Regions from separate parts of the Qipengyuania psychrotolerans genome, predicted to be linked through region 1. Evidence: predicted binding sites of a transcription regulator. Region 1 holds the regulator's gene; the other holds the start of a gene.
What was found. The regulator LexA, encoded in region 1, represses DNA repair genes until DNA is damaged. The targets are predictions, from matches to a motif close to GTTCCNCNCTTGTTCT.
Positions count from the first base shown of each region.

Region 2: a site for LexA is predicted at 2,623-2,638, ahead of K3166_RS03340 (deoxyguanosinetriphosphate triphosphohydrolase). Genes of this name have one in related genera too.

Region 1 covers NZ_CP081297.1:1,208,322-1,215,580, reverse strand. Annotated here, with positions in the region: gene K3166_RS05960 (phosphodiester glycosidase family protein) at 1-37, shown strand, start outside; gene pip (prolyl aminopeptidase) at 30-992, shown strand; gene K3166_RS05950 (anthranilate synthase component II) at 1,052-1,666, shown strand; gene trpD (anthranilate phosphoribosyltransferase) at 1,663-2,655, shown strand; gene trpC (indole-3-glycerol phosphate synthase TrpC) at 2,652-3,455, shown strand; gene moaC (cyclic pyranopterin monophosphate synthase MoaC) at 3,452-3,925, shown strand; gene lexA (transcriptional repressor LexA) at 4,049-4,753, shown strand; gene K3166_RS05925 (ComEC/Rec2 family competence protein) at 4,807-6,996, opposite strand; gene gltX (glutamate--tRNA ligase) at 7,025-7,259, shown strand, end outside.
Region 2 covers NZ_CP081297.1:682,372-689,630, forward strand. Annotated here, with positions in the region: gene K3166_RS03325 (SO2930 family diheme c-type cytochrome) at 1-821, shown strand, start outside; gene K3166_RS03330 (alpha/beta fold hydrolase) at 818-1,795, shown strand; gene K3166_RS03335 (aspartate/glutamate racemase family protein) at 1,871-2,566, shown strand; gene K3166_RS03340 (deoxyguanosinetriphosphate triphosphohydrolase) at 2,680-3,840, shown strand; gene K3166_RS03345 (NAD(P)H-binding protein) at 3,833-4,531, shown strand; gene K3166_RS03350 (ABA4-like family protein) at 4,534-4,980, shown strand; gene K3166_RS03355 (fatty acid--CoA ligase) at 5,035-6,591, shown strand; gene K3166_RS03360 (DUF938 domain-containing protein) at 6,602-7,195, shown strand; gene K3166_RS13505 (hypothetical protein) at 7,259-7,259, opposite strand, start outside.

The sequences.
Region 1 (7,259 bases):
TGTGGCCGTCGAAAGAAAGGTCTCTGACGATGAGTGACACGCGGCGAAATCTGTATCCCGAGATCGAACCATACGAGACGGGGATGCTGGACGTCGGTGAAGGTCACTCGCTCTATTACGAACGCGTAGGGACACCGGGGGCGAAGCCTGCTGTGTTCCTTCATGGCGGCCCTGGCGGAGGGATGAGCCCCTCACATCGCCGGCAGTGGGATCCCGAACTTTACGACGTTCTGCTTTTCGACCAGCGCGGCTGCGGTAAATCGCTCCCATTTGCAGAGATCGAGAACAACGACACATGGCGCATCGTGGCCGATATCGAACGCTTGCGCGAAATGTGCGGCCACGAGAAATGGCAGGCATTCGGCGGCAGTTGGGGATCGACACTCGCCCTCGCCTACGCCCAAAAGCATCCGGAACGTGTGAGCGAACTCGTACTGCGCGGTGTGTTCCTCGCGCGCGCCAAGGAAAAACAATGGCTCTATAGTTACGGCGCAAGTGAGATCATGGCCGAGGCATGGGACGATTTTATCAGCGTCATACCGGAGTGCGAACGGGGCAACCTAGTGGAAGCATTCCACACGAGGCTTACCAGCGATGACGAGGAAACCCGTCTGACGGCAGCGAAAGCATGGTCTATCTGGGAGGGCCAGGTCGCAACTTTGCTGCCTGATACCGACCTGCTCGACAGCTTCGCGGATGCGTCGAAAGCCGTGCCATTCGCCCGCATCTGCGCGCGCTATTTCCTGAATGATTTCTATCTCGAAGAAGCCCAGTTGCTCGCCGATGTCGACAAGCTTGAAGGCATTCCGGGCATCATTGTCCAGGGGCGTCACGACATATGTACTCCGCCAACCAGTGCGTGGGCGCTCAAGAAAGCGTGGCCCGAAGCAGGGCTGTGGATCGTTCACGATGCCGGTCACAGCGCCAGCGAACCGGGCATTATCGATGGGCTTGTCAGAGCGACTGACAAACTGGCCGGCAAGCAGGTTTGACGTCGCGACTGGTTTTGATTGCTTGAAACCGATCACGCGCAGCGCCATTGACGCCATACATGACCGACAGCCGGACAATCTTCGTCGTAGACAACTACGATAGCTTCACTTTCAACCTCGTCCATTACCTGATGGAACTGGGCGCGGAGGTGAAAGTGGTCCGCAATGATGCGGTTACCGCCGCAGAGGCCATTGCCGCCAATGCTGATGGCTACCTCATTTCACCTGGACCCTGCACGCCAAACGAAGCCGGCATGAGCCTCGATCTGGTTGCAGCTTGCGCCGAAGCAGGGAAGCCCCTCCTCGGGGTGTGCCTTGGCCACCAGGCCATCGGTCAACACTTCGGCGGGCGCGTTGTGCGCGGCGGCTTGATGCATGGCAAAACCAGTGACGTCACCCACAACGGCAGCGGCGTCTTTGCAGGTTTGCCATCACCCTATCTCGCTACCCGTTATCACTCGCTCGTTGTTGAAGACATTCCCGACTGCCTCGAGATCAACGCACAAAGCGAGACCCCCGGCCTTGATGGTTCGAGCGTCATGGGGTTCCGCCACAAAACCCTTCCTATTCATGGCGTACAGTTCCACCCGGAAAGTATCGCGACCGAGCATGGTCACGCCTTGCTCGCCAATTTCCTCCACATTTGCGGCATTGAGGCCCAGGTTCCAGCATGAAGCAACTACCCGCAGCCGACATCCACCTCGATGCTGAAAAGGCAGAAGAAGTCTTTGGCTGGATCCTGGACGGTGAAACTTCCGATGATGAGATTGCCCGCTTCCTGGTAGATATGTCAGCCCGAAGCGAAACGGCTGAGGAAATCGCTGGCGCCGCCCGCGCTCTCCGAGCCCGCCTGATCCCGATCAACGCGCCAGATGGCACGGTCGATTGTTGCGGGACCGGCGGCGACGGCCACCATACACTCAATGTTTCAACCGCCGTTAGCCTTGTTGTCGCGGCCTGCGGGGTAAGTGTCGCCAAGCACGGTAACCGTGCTGCTAGCTCGAAATCGGGCGCTGCGGACACCCTTGAAGCCTTGGGTCTCGACATGGAGGCGGCGGGAAGAACGGCGGAGAAGACACTGGCAGAGCTGGGAATTTGCTTCCTGTTCGCCAAGAACCATCACCCTGCGATGGGCCGCATCCAACCGATCCGCCAAAAACTGGGGGTCCGGACCATTTTCAATCTGATGGGTCCGCTTTCCAATCCGGCAGGCGTAAAGCGCCAGCTGATCGGCATCGCTCGCCCAGCCTATGTACCCATCTATGCGAAGGCCAAGGCGATGCTCGGTACGGAGCGCACTTTTATCGCTTCGGGCGACGAAGGTCTCGACGAATTGTCTCTCGCGGGCGGCAACGAACTCGCTGATGTCTCTGGCAACGATTTCGAAATGCGCCGCGTGCTCGCGGTTCAGGCAAACTTGCCGCACGCACCGGTCGAAGCCATTCGCGGCGGTGATCCGGTGCATAACGCGAAAGCGCTCGAGGCTCTGTTGCTAGGCACACCGGGACCCTACCGCGACGCAGTGCTGTTCAATGCAGCTGCGACCCTGATTGTAGCGGGACGTACCGAAGACTGGACAGAAGCCGCCGAAACTGGCGCAGAAGCACTCGATAGCGGGAGGGCGAAAGAGCTCCTCGCAAACTGGATCGAGATGGCGCAGTGAATAAACTCGAGGAAATTTGTGCCACCAAGCGCGATGAAGTGGCTGCGCGCAAAACCAAGGCAAGTCTCTCGCAGCTTGATCTGGGTTCGCGCAATATCGATGCGCCCAGAGGCTTCCGCAATGCCCTTGAGGAAGCGCAAAAGAGCGGCTTTGGTCTGATCGCCGAGATCAAGAAAGCCTCCCCTTCCAAAGGCCTCATTCGTGAACACTTTGACCCCGCCGATCACGCGAAGGCGTATGAACGCGGCGGTGCGGCATGCCTGTCGGTTCTCACAGACGCTCCGTATTTCCAGGGCCATGAAAGCTATCTGATCGAAGCGAGGGCAGCTTGCACTTTGCCGGTTCTTCGCAAGGACTTCATGGTTGACCCGTGGCAAGTTTCAGAAGCGCGATCCATTGGTGCCGATGCGATCCTGATTATCGTCGCTGCGCTTGAAGATGGAGTCATGCATGAGATCGAAGCCGCTGCCGTCGAGCGCGGAATGGACGTGCTGGTCGAGGTTCACGATGCCGAAGAACTGGAGCGCGCCGCACGCCTTCAGTCACGACTGATCGGCATTAATAACCGCAACCTGAAGACCTTCGAAACTGACTTGGGTATCACTGAAGCACTTGCTCCGCTCGCCCCGGCAGGGTCGCTCATTGTTGGCGAAAGCGGCATTTTCACGAATGATGACTGCAACCGTCTTTCGCGTGCAGGAGTGAATACATTTCTCGTCGGAGAAAGCCTGATGCGGCAGGCCGACGTTGAACTGGCGACCCGCACTCTTCTTTCCCCAGGTTCTGACAGCTCATTATGACACGCCTGACGCATCTTGATGAAAGCGGTGCCGCAAGGATGGTGGATGTTTCTACAAAGCCTGAGACCGAGCGCAGTGCAACCGCCGAAGGGCGCATCGTGATGTCACAAGAGGCGCTTGAGGCACTTTCATCCGGTGGAAATCCAAAAGGCGATGCAGTCGCGGCCGCTCGTATTGCCGGCATTCTGGCGGCCAAGCGGACCGGCGAACTCATTCCGCTTTGTCACCCACTGGGGCTCGATTCGATGGTCGTCGATATCGAGATTGAAGAGCGAGCCATTCGCGTCCAGGCCACTGCCAGACTGGTCGGCAAAACCGGGATCGAGATGGAAGCGCTCACTGCCGTTTCGGTAGCACTGTTGACGCTCTACGATATGGGCAAAGCTATCGATAAAGGGATGCGTATCGAGGGTATTCGGCTCTTGGAAAAGGTCGGAGGCAAGTCAGGACACTGGCGAGCACAGGACTGAAACGGGAACACCTGTTCCGTTCCATTGCCCAGAAATGGCTGAATTGCTTGACTTTGAAAAAATGGTTGCCTAATTGTTCCACATTCGTTCGCATTAAGTGAACTGGAACCAGGGAGTGACCTGATGCTGACCGCAAAGCAGCACGAATTAATTCGGTTCATCCAGCAGAAGCTGGAAGATACCGGCATTTCGCCTTCTTTCGAAGAAATGAAAGAAGCGCTTGATTTGAAGAGCAAGTCTGGCGTGCACCGCCTGATTTCCGCGCTTGAAGAACGCGGCTTCATCCGGCGGCTTCCCAATCGGGCTCGGGCGCTTGAAGTGATCAAGTTGCCAGAAGATGCGGTCACGCTGCCAGCCTCCGCTCAACCGGCAAAGGTGTCATCAGCAAATGATACCATTGTCGCCGCGCACGCCGCTAAAGCGATTGCGCCGCGAGCGGCAAATGACATTATCGACGTCCCATTGCATGGCAGGATTGCGGCCGGTGCACCGATTGAAGCCATCGAAGGCCAGTCCAGCATGCCAGTACCTGCGGCCCTGCTTGGCCCGGGCGATCACTATGCGCTCGAAGTTTCAGGTGATTCCATGATCGAAGCGGGAATTTTCGACGGTGATTTTGCGCTAGTGCAGCGCACCGAAACTGCCCGGGATGGTGAAATTGTGGTCGCACTGGTCGACAATGAGGAAGCGACCCTCAAGTACCTCCGCAAAGAGGGTCCGATGGTCCGCCTCGACCCCGCCAATGGCGCATACGAACCTCAGGTTTACGAAGCGAGCCGAGTGCAGGTCCAAGGTAAGCTGGCTGGACTGCTGCGTCGCTACCATTGATCTGAGATACTTGAATTGAAATGGGGCGCTTGCTGATGCGGGCGCCCTTTTTTTCAATATTTTTCGGCGTCCGTTTTCCACCAGCCATGTTGCCCCTGAGCCGATGCAACGGTGTCGATCCGTTCGTCTGCCAGGTACACAGATGTACCGCCATTCTCTGCTACGAAGCGGCCGTCGATCTTCGCCCATTTGGGCTTGCAACTTCTCGGCAGCCACCGATCTGCAATGACAAGATCAGACAGCTCGCACGCAGCGGCTAACTGGCGCTCATCAATCCTCTGACGGTTGAGGGCGACAAGAATCGACCAGTCCCGTTCCCCTCTGCTGAGCCCGATGGAGCAAAAATCTGCGCTGCACCGCGCGCCGGGATATTCCTCTATGGGCATGGCCTCGGCCTCGCTCCCTGCCAGTTCGACAATGTTGGTTCTCGAATAAGAGCCCGGCGCACCGCGCAGAACGAAGAGATGCCCGTCCTGATTTGTAATTCCGACATTGCGCCCATCACGTGTGATAAGCAGATCCGGGACGGGGCTAAGCACCAATGCAATTGTGCCAATTGCCGCTGGAACAAGGCCCAACAAGCGCGCCCTGCCCCTCCACAAGGCAAGCCACAGCCCTCCCCCAACGAACAGAGAGATTATCCCTAGCCCCATATGCGGCACGAGCTTGACAGCTCCAGGCTGTGACGATGTGAAATGCGCCATCGCAATGAGAATTTCGAGCGATTTGCCTGCGAGCCACCAGAACGGCGCGCCCGCTCCGACAAGGTCGAAAAATAGCGCGAGCGCAATCAGTGGCATCGACAAGAACGTGACCAATGGAATTGCGAAAACATTCGCAAATGCGCCGTAGAGACCAGAACGATGGAAATGGAATAACACGATAGGTGTGAGGGCTATCTCGATCACCAAGCCGGTAATGAACAACATCAGAACGCGCCTGGACATCACTCTCGTCCAGCCTTCCTCACGGGGCGCCAGGAAATCCCTCACTGGCTGTGAATTATGGAGCGCTACGATTGCAATGACCGCAGAAAAACTCATCTGGAAACTTGGGCCAACGAGAGATTCTGGCCATAGCACCAAGACGGCCCCCGCTGCTACGGCCACCATTCGCAGGGACAAAGGCTCACGTCCCAGGGCTAGCGCGCCCAGAACCAGAACGGCCCCGATGCAACTTCTTACGGTGGGAACCTGAGCGCCGGTAAGGAGCGTATAGGCGATGCCCACACCCGCGGCAGCGGCAGCGGCCAGCAATGGCAGCCTGGCGCGCAGGGCCAGCCAAGGCCACAAGGCAAGCAGCTTGATAGCCAGAAAATATGCCGCTGCGATTACCGCGCTTACGTGCAATCCGCTGATTGAGAGAAGATGGGTCAAGCCGGCATCCCGCATGGCCTCTTCATCGGCCTTCGCAATTCCTCCGCGGTCTCCGGTTGCAAATGCAGCCGCGATGGTTCCCGGTGCTCCGCTTAGTCGCGATCGGACATGCGCAGAAAGATCACGTTGTTTTCCGGCCAGCCAGCCATCATTGGCTTCTGCAGGCTCGGTCACTCGCACCTCGCCGACTAACGAACCGGTAGCCGCGAAACCTTTGAACCATGCATCCCGCGCGAAATCATAAGCGCCGGGGAGCAGGGGCGGAGATGGCGGCATCAGGCGCGCTCGCAGTTCTACCCTCGCGCCTTCGCGAAGTTCGGGCATGTCATGGTCGTTTGGGACATTCACCCTCACACGGATCGCTCGCCCTGCTTCGGCGTCCCGCGCGGCAAGGACAAGCCGAACCCTATCTTCCGAAGGCTGTTCCGTGCGCTCGAGTATACGTGCATCGAGCTTCATAAGCATCGGCCGGGATATCGGCTCTGCTCCGACCATCTCCGATCGCACCCACACGGTGGTCAGTCCTAGTGCGAATGCCAATCCAAGCGCACCGACAGCAAGCCGTAAGTGCTGCCGACCCTCCGCGCCGCGCCAGATCGCATGAGAAAACACGGCGGCAGCCAAAGCAATCACCAAGCCGGCAATCCATTGCCACGGCATCGCGAGCAAGAACCACGCACCGATTCCAGCGGCAAACGCCACGGCGAGCCAAGGCCCCCTATCGAACCCGGATTGGACCAGAAACTTCTCTGTATGATCGCCCGTTCTGGACAATATGGCGCGCATGCGCCAATGGCGCTGCACTGCAGCATCGGCGGGGCCGTCAGGCGCGCCAAATGGTACCATCGGCGTCCCGTCATTCGCCATGGAAGTCTCTGAAAGGAAAGCAAAGAGAATGGCAAGCGAAACCGGGAAAACAACACCCGCTGGACAGGTCGTTACTCGATTTGCACCCTCGCCGACCGGTTTCCTTCACATTGGTGGAGCGCGCACCGCGCTTTTCAATTGGCTATTTGCCCGCCATTATGGCGGCAAGGCACTGCTACGCATCGAAGACACCGACAAAAAGCGCAGCACGCAGGAAGCCATCGACAAGATCCTTGAAGGTCTCGACTGGCTTGGCCTCGATT
Region 2 (7,259 bases), 530 kb from region 1:
GCGTGACGCCGTACCGCCTGAATACGCCGCTCTATTCCGATGGGGCGGAAAAGCTGCGGTTCGTCTATTTGCCACCCGGCACCAAGATGGAGGCAGGTGGAGAGGGCCTGCTCAGCTTCCCGGTTGGTAGCGCGCTGATCAAGACTTTCGCCTTTGGAGATGGTGAGGAGCGCCGCCTGATCGAAACCCGCGTGCTGCTTCACCGCGAGAGCGGCTGGCTTGCGCTTCCCTACGTGTGGAACGAGGAGCAAACGCAGGCCCGCCTTGCGATTGCCGGAGCCCGCATCCCGGTGAAGGCGCCCGGCGGCGAGGAGATCAGCTACCGTGTGCCGAACAAGAACCAGTGCAAGGAATGTCACGGGGTGGATGGCGCCGTTGTGCCCATCGGACCCAAGGCCCGCAACATGTCGCGAAGCTGGCTTTCGGCCAATCTGGACCAAGTGCCACAAGGCGCGGATGCCTTGCCAGTTTGGGAAGACCGCTCGGAAGCAAGCACCGAAGCAACTGCCCGCGCATTCCTCGATGTAAACTGCGCTCACTGCCACCGTCCCGGCGCGACCGCTTCGAACAGCGGGTTGGATTTGCGGTGGGAACAGGATGATCCCCACGCGCTCGGTGTGATGAAACGGCCGGTGGCCGCTGGACGCGGTGCGGGCGGCTTGCTGTTTGATGTGGTCCCCGGACAGCCGGGCCAATCCATTCTGCTGCACCGTATGATGAGCAATGAACCCGGCGTGGCCATGCCCGAATTGGGCAAAGCCACGATAGACCGCGAAGGTGCGGAGGTCGTACGCCGCTGGATCCAGGAGATGCCTGAATGAAATGGATTGTCCGCGGCTTGGCCGCCCTGCTTGTCATCGGGGTGGTCGCATTCCTGTTCCTTCGCGTGCCCGACACCGACAGAGATGAGATGTGGGCCAAATATGGCACCGCGCCCTCGCAGTTGGTGCAGCTAGCCGATGGTAGAACCGTCCATTTACGCGACGAAGGGCCGCGTGATGCGCCCGTTATCATGTTGCTCCATGGGTCGAATGCGGATCTGATGACCTGGCAAAAGTGGGCCGAAATCATGCGAGAGGATTACCGCGTGATCCGTTATGATCAACGCGGCCATGGCCTGACCGGACCCGCTGCCAATGCCGACTATTCACGCGATAGTTTCGTAGCCGATGTCGGAGCTGTCGCTGACACGATGGGACTGAGTACCTTCACGCTTATCGGCAATTCGATGGGGGGCTCGATTGCGATGGCCTATGCGCTCGAACATCCGGAGCGGCTCGAAGCCCTGGTGCTTGTCGATGCGTCTGGCGCGCCGATTGAGCGGGAGGGGGGCGGAAACCTCGCTTTCACTCTGGCGACCATGCCGGTTGTCGGGGAAGGCCTGAGCCAAGTTCTGCCTCGTGCACTCGTGGCAAAGAGCCTGTCGCAAAGCGTGTCCAACCAGGACGTGGTGACCGACGCGGCGATCGACCGGTATTGGGAAATGGCCCGCTATCCGGGCAACCGCGATGCCACGCGCAAACGCTTTCAGACACCGCGCGAAACCTTCTCCGCGGATCAGGCCACCAGCATGAAGGTGCCGACGCTCGTAATGTGGGGGACAGAAGATGCGCTCGTCCCGTTCGAAGCGGGTAAATGGTATGCGGAGCACCTGCCCAACTCCACGCTGGTCGAATATGAGGGCATTGGCCACATTCCCATGGAAGAGGTCGCCGAACGTAGCGCGTCCGACCTTGCAGTGTGGCTTTCCGAAGTCACTTTGACGGAACCTGCCGAAGTCGCGGAACCCCAATAGGACATGCCCGTTCTAATGCCTTGAAACACGGCTACGAGGGGTGGCCGGGACAGGGTATCAGGAAGGAGCGCACCTTTGCGCAAACTGGGTCTCATCGGGGGCATGAGCTGGATCTCTACCCGCGCGTATTACGAGCGTATCAACAAGGAAATCCAACGCAGTTCGAATTTCTTGGCCAGTGCGCCGATGCTGATCGAAAGCCTGGATTATTCGCTGATCGCCAAAGCCAAGCAGGCTGATGACTGGGATCAGGTGGCATCCCTTATCCTTGAAAGTGCGCGCAGGCTCGAATCTGCCGGCGCAGAAGGCATTATCATCGCCGCCAATACCATGCACAAGGTCTACGACCGCGTGGTCGAGGGTATCTCGATCCCCGTGCTCCACATTGCCGACAGCGTGGGCGCGGCAATGAAAGAAGCCGGATGCGAGAGCGCAGCGGTTCTGGGCACGCGCTACATCATGACCGAAAGCTTCTATCGTCAGCGGTTGGTGGCTCACGGAGTTGATCTCCTTCCTCCCGATCCGAACGATGTCGAACTGGTCGATGGCATTATTTACAAAGAGCTCATGCTGGGCCGTGTGACCCGGTCTGCCGAACGTGCCCTCAAGACCATCATCACCAACAAGGACAAGGAAGGCGCCAAGGCGATTGTGCTGGCGTGCACGGAACTGGAACTGGTGGTCGACACGGACGCAAATGTGCTGCCTGTTTTCGATTCCACGGCCATTCACTGCCGCGACGCAGCCAAATGGATCATGGGAGAAGCCTGAGGCCGTTCAGCGTGTTTTATCGCGCTCTGACCTGCTTTTCGCCGATAAGCGGCGACGTTCCCATTTCGTTCACGTTGTCGCGAGGAATCGGCTGACCTAAGCCTTGCGGCTGCATGCAAAGAGCCCCTTACGCCGCTGATCCTGCCGCTTCGCGCGGACGGGAGTTTTCCGAAGACCGAAAAGGTGCGCGTGGTCCGCGCAGCGAATTCCAGCGTGACCGCGACCGGATCATTCACTCGATTGCGTTTAGGCGCCTGCGATCGAAGACGCAGGTGTTCGTTGCACCGGACGGCGATCACTACCGCACGCGGCTGACGCACAGCATCGAAGTGGCACAGATTGGCCGCGTGATTGCACGCGAACTTGGTCTTGATGAGGACCTGACAGAAGCGCTCTGCCTGGCTCACGACATCGGCCATCCGCCTTTCGGTCACGCCGGGGAAAAGGCGCTGGAAGAGGCGATGGTCCAGGCCGGGGGCTACGATCATAATGCGCAAGGCATTCGCATGCTTGCCCGGCTCGAGTGCAATTATCCCGACCACCCGGGTCTCAACCTGACCTGGGAAACGCTGGAAGGTTTCGCCAAGCATAACGGCCCGATCCACGCGCCGAACTGGGCGCTGGCGGACATCGACAAGGCCTACCCGCTCGAGCTGGGTCAGTGGCCTTCACTGGAAGCGCAGGTCGCCGCAGTGGCTGACGATATCGCTTACGACAATCACGACATCGACGACGGCCTGCGCGCCGGCTTCCTGTCACTCGACGATCTGATGGAGGTCGACTTCCTCGCCGATCAGTATCGCCGCGTCGAGAAACGTTTCCCGCACGCATCACTCGATTTGCGCCTGCGTGAACTTGTGCGTTCGCAGATAGGATTGATGGTAAACGACGTGCTCGAGCACACGCGGGAACAGGCGAGAGGGCTCTCCAGTGCTGATGAAGTGCGTGAAGCGGGCAAGCAACTGGCCGGGTTTTCGCCCGAATTGGCAGATCAGGAGCGGGCGTTGAAGAAGTTCATGTATCAGCGGCTGTACTACCATCCCGAACAGATCCAGACTGCAGAGCGTGCGCGGGATGTGATCGCGCGGCTCTTCGTAGCTTATCAGCAGGACCCCACCACCATGCCGGACGACTGGCTGGACCGTCTTCCTTCCGATGAGCCGGGCAAGAGCCGCCATATCGCCGATTTTATCGCCGGAATGACGGATCGCTTTGCCATCGATCAATGCACGCAGATCTTTGGTCGGGCACCGCAGGGGTTATCCAATGTCTGACGACGCGACGCGCATCTGCCTGATTGGTGCCACCGGACTGATTGGCGGCAAGGTGATGGCCGAGTGCATTGGCCGCGAGGACGTGCGCCTGTCCGCCATCGCCCGGCGCGAAGCCCAACTGCCCAAGGGCATCCGGATGGAGCTCTTCGTTGCGGAACCCGACAAATGGGGCGAGGTGCTTGAAGCAATGCGGCCCAAGGCGGTGATTTGTGCGCTCGGCACGACGTGGAAGAAAGCTGGCGAGGATGAGGCGGCTTTCCGCGCCGTGGATCAAGACCTCGTGTTGCAAACCGCGCGCGCGGCGAAAGAACACGGTGTCGACCGCTTTGTCGTGGTCAGCTCGGCCGGGGCCGACCCGATGTCGAAAACCTTCTACCTGCGCGTGAAGGGTGAGACTGAGCGTGAGCTCACCAAGATTCGGTTCGACCGGCTCGACATCCTGCGTCCTGGACTACTGCGCGGCAAACGCGAAAATGATCGGCGCACGGCGGAACGCCTGGGTATTGCCGCAGCGCCGCTCGCCAATATGCTGATGCACGGCAAGTATCGCCAATATCGCGCCATCAAGGCTGAAACCGTTGCGCAGGCCGCCTTGGCACTGGCCAAAAGCGCCGCGAGGGGGCGGTTCGTCCACGACAATGACGGTATAATTCGGGCATCGAAGCGGCTGCCATTGCTGGTGGAGGAATAGAAATGTGGGACACGCTTTTCAGCGTCGCAAATGCACTCGCCATGGTCATGTGGCTGTGCCTGATTGTATTGCCGCGCAAACCCGCTTTGCTCGCGGCGATACTCTATATCGGGGTAGGGCTTCTCAGCCTGACTTATGCCGTTTTGCTGCTGAGCGTTCTCGGCGGCCTGATCCCTTCAGGATCTGAAGGCGGCGCGAATTTCACCACTATCGAGGGCATTCGGGCGATCTTTGCCAGCGATGCAGGTGTGACGATAGGATGGATCCATTATCTCGCGTTCGACCTGTTCGTCGGCCTCTGGATTGCGCGCGATGCTGACGCCAAGGGGTTCTCCCGCTTGCTGCAGGTGCCAATCCTGCTGGCCACATTCCTTGCAGGTCCCCTGGGCTTGGCCGTCTGGTTGCTGGTGCGCGAGAAACGCGCTCGTGAAGCTGGCCGCTGGACATAGGGAGCTTGCTCTCCATCATACGCGTGGCATGATGCGCGGCAGAGGAGAGCCAATATGGACCAAGCGAGCGCGCCCAAGCTGACATTCGATCAGTTCATCCGCCACTGGGCGCAGGAACGCGGCGACAATGTTGCCTTGGAAGAGGGCGATGACGCGCTCACCTTCGGCCAGCTAGACCAGCGCAGCCGCCAGATTATCGCCATGTTGAAGGCAAATGGTGCCCTCAAGGGTGACCGCATCGCTTGGCTCGGCAAGAACGCCCGCCACTATTTCGAACTGTTCTATTCTGCCGCGCGAGTAGGCGTGGTGACTGTTCCTATCGGCTGGCGGCTCGCTGCGCCCGAAATCGCATACATCTTGCAAGACACCGGCGCGAAGATCCTTTTCACCGGAGAAGGCTTCGGAGAACTTGCCAGCAAGTCATGCTCTCAGCTCGACGCGCCGCCCCGGGTCATGGGTCAATCGGAAGCACTGGCTGCGATCGAGCAGGCACCGGCGGATGGCTTCGAAGCTGCCGGGCCCCACGACGCTGTCCTCCAGCTTTATACCTCGGGCACCACTGGCAATCCCAAGGGTGCGGTCCTGACGAACGCCAATTTGTTTTCACTGCGCGTGCCCAGCGAGGTAGAGCAACAGCCCTGGTCAGTGTTCGACGAGGAAGAAGCGATCCTCGTGTGCATGCCATGCGCGCATATTGGCGGGACTGGACTGGGCATCATGGCAATGGGAGCGGGCATCCGCTCGATCGTGCAGGCAGAGTTTACGCCCGACGGCGTACTCGACGCGTTCGAGCAAGGCATAACACGCTTGTTCATCGTTCCTGCCGCGCTGCAAATGGTCGTCCAGCACCCGCGTGCCAAAGACACCGATATGTCGGCGGTCAAATACGTGCTGTATGGCGCAGCCCCGATCCCCCTCGAACTGCTTCGCGAAGCGGTGAGGACGATCCCCGATGCAGGTTTTCTGCAATGTTACGGGATGACCGAAACCACGGGCACGATCGCCGCGCTGCCGCCGGAAGACCACTCGCTCGAGGGGAATGAGCGGATGAAATCGGCCGGCAAGGCTGTTCCCGGTGCCGAGCTGAAAATCATCGGCGAAGATGGTGAGGAACTGCCGCGCGGCGAAGTGGGCGAGCTGGTCTGCAAAAGCCCGTCAAACATGGCCTGTTACTGGAACTTGCCGGACGCGACCGAAAGTTCGCTGAGAGATGGCTGGATGCACACCGGCGATGCAGCATACATGGATGATGACGGCTATGTGTTCATCCAGGACAGGATCAAGGACATGATCATCACGGGCGGCGAAAACGTCTATCCGGCGCAGGTGGAAAGCGCGATCTATGGCCATCCCAGTGTCGGCGAGGTAGCGGTAATCGGTGTTCCCGACGAACGCTGGGGCGAGGCGGTGAAAGCCTGCATCGTGCCCAAGCCCGGTGCCGATATTGATCCAGACCAGATCATCGCCTGGACGAGCGAGCGCTTGGCAAAATTCAAGGTCCCGAAAAGCGTGGACGTGATCGACGTCATGCCGCGCAACGCCAGCGGCAAGATCCTTCGCAAGGACTTGCGGGCGCCCTACTGGGAAGGACGCGAACGGCAGGTCAATTGAGGCCAGCGCCATGAAGCGTCACGCTCCGGCAACTGCGCGCAATTCATCGCCGCTCGCAGACGTGCTGCAACGCGAACTGCCCGGCGGCGGCACTGTGCTCGAAATCGCCAGCGGATCAGGTGAGCATGCGGTGTTCATGGCAAGGCGCTTTCCCGCGTTGAATTGGCAGCCGACCGATCTGGATACCGAAGCGCTGTCATCGATCGATGCCTGGGCCGAGGAAGCCGGGCTCATCAATATCCGCCCATCGCTGGCGCTGGATGCGAGTGAAGCGGAATGGCCGATCAAACGCGCTGACGCGATACTGTGCGTCAACATGGTGCATATCAGTCCGATTTGCGCGACCGAAGGTCTCTTTGCGGGTTCCGAGACCGTTCTTGAACAGGGCGGGCCGCTAATCCTTTACGGTCCATATCTTGAGGCTGGGGTGGACCCTGCACCTTCTAACCTGGCTTTCGATGCAAGCCTGAAACAGCGCAATCCGGAATGGGGTCTGAGGCAGCTGGAATTCGTCGATGAGCTGGCGAAGGGCCACGGGCTGCGACGGACGGCTCGCTACGAGATGCCGGCAAACAACCTTACGCTCGTCTACCGCCGTCGGTAGGTGCGCAAAAGACAAAGGGCCCGCCTTTTGGCGAGCCCTTTGTTTTCAAGCCGTCACGAAGGCT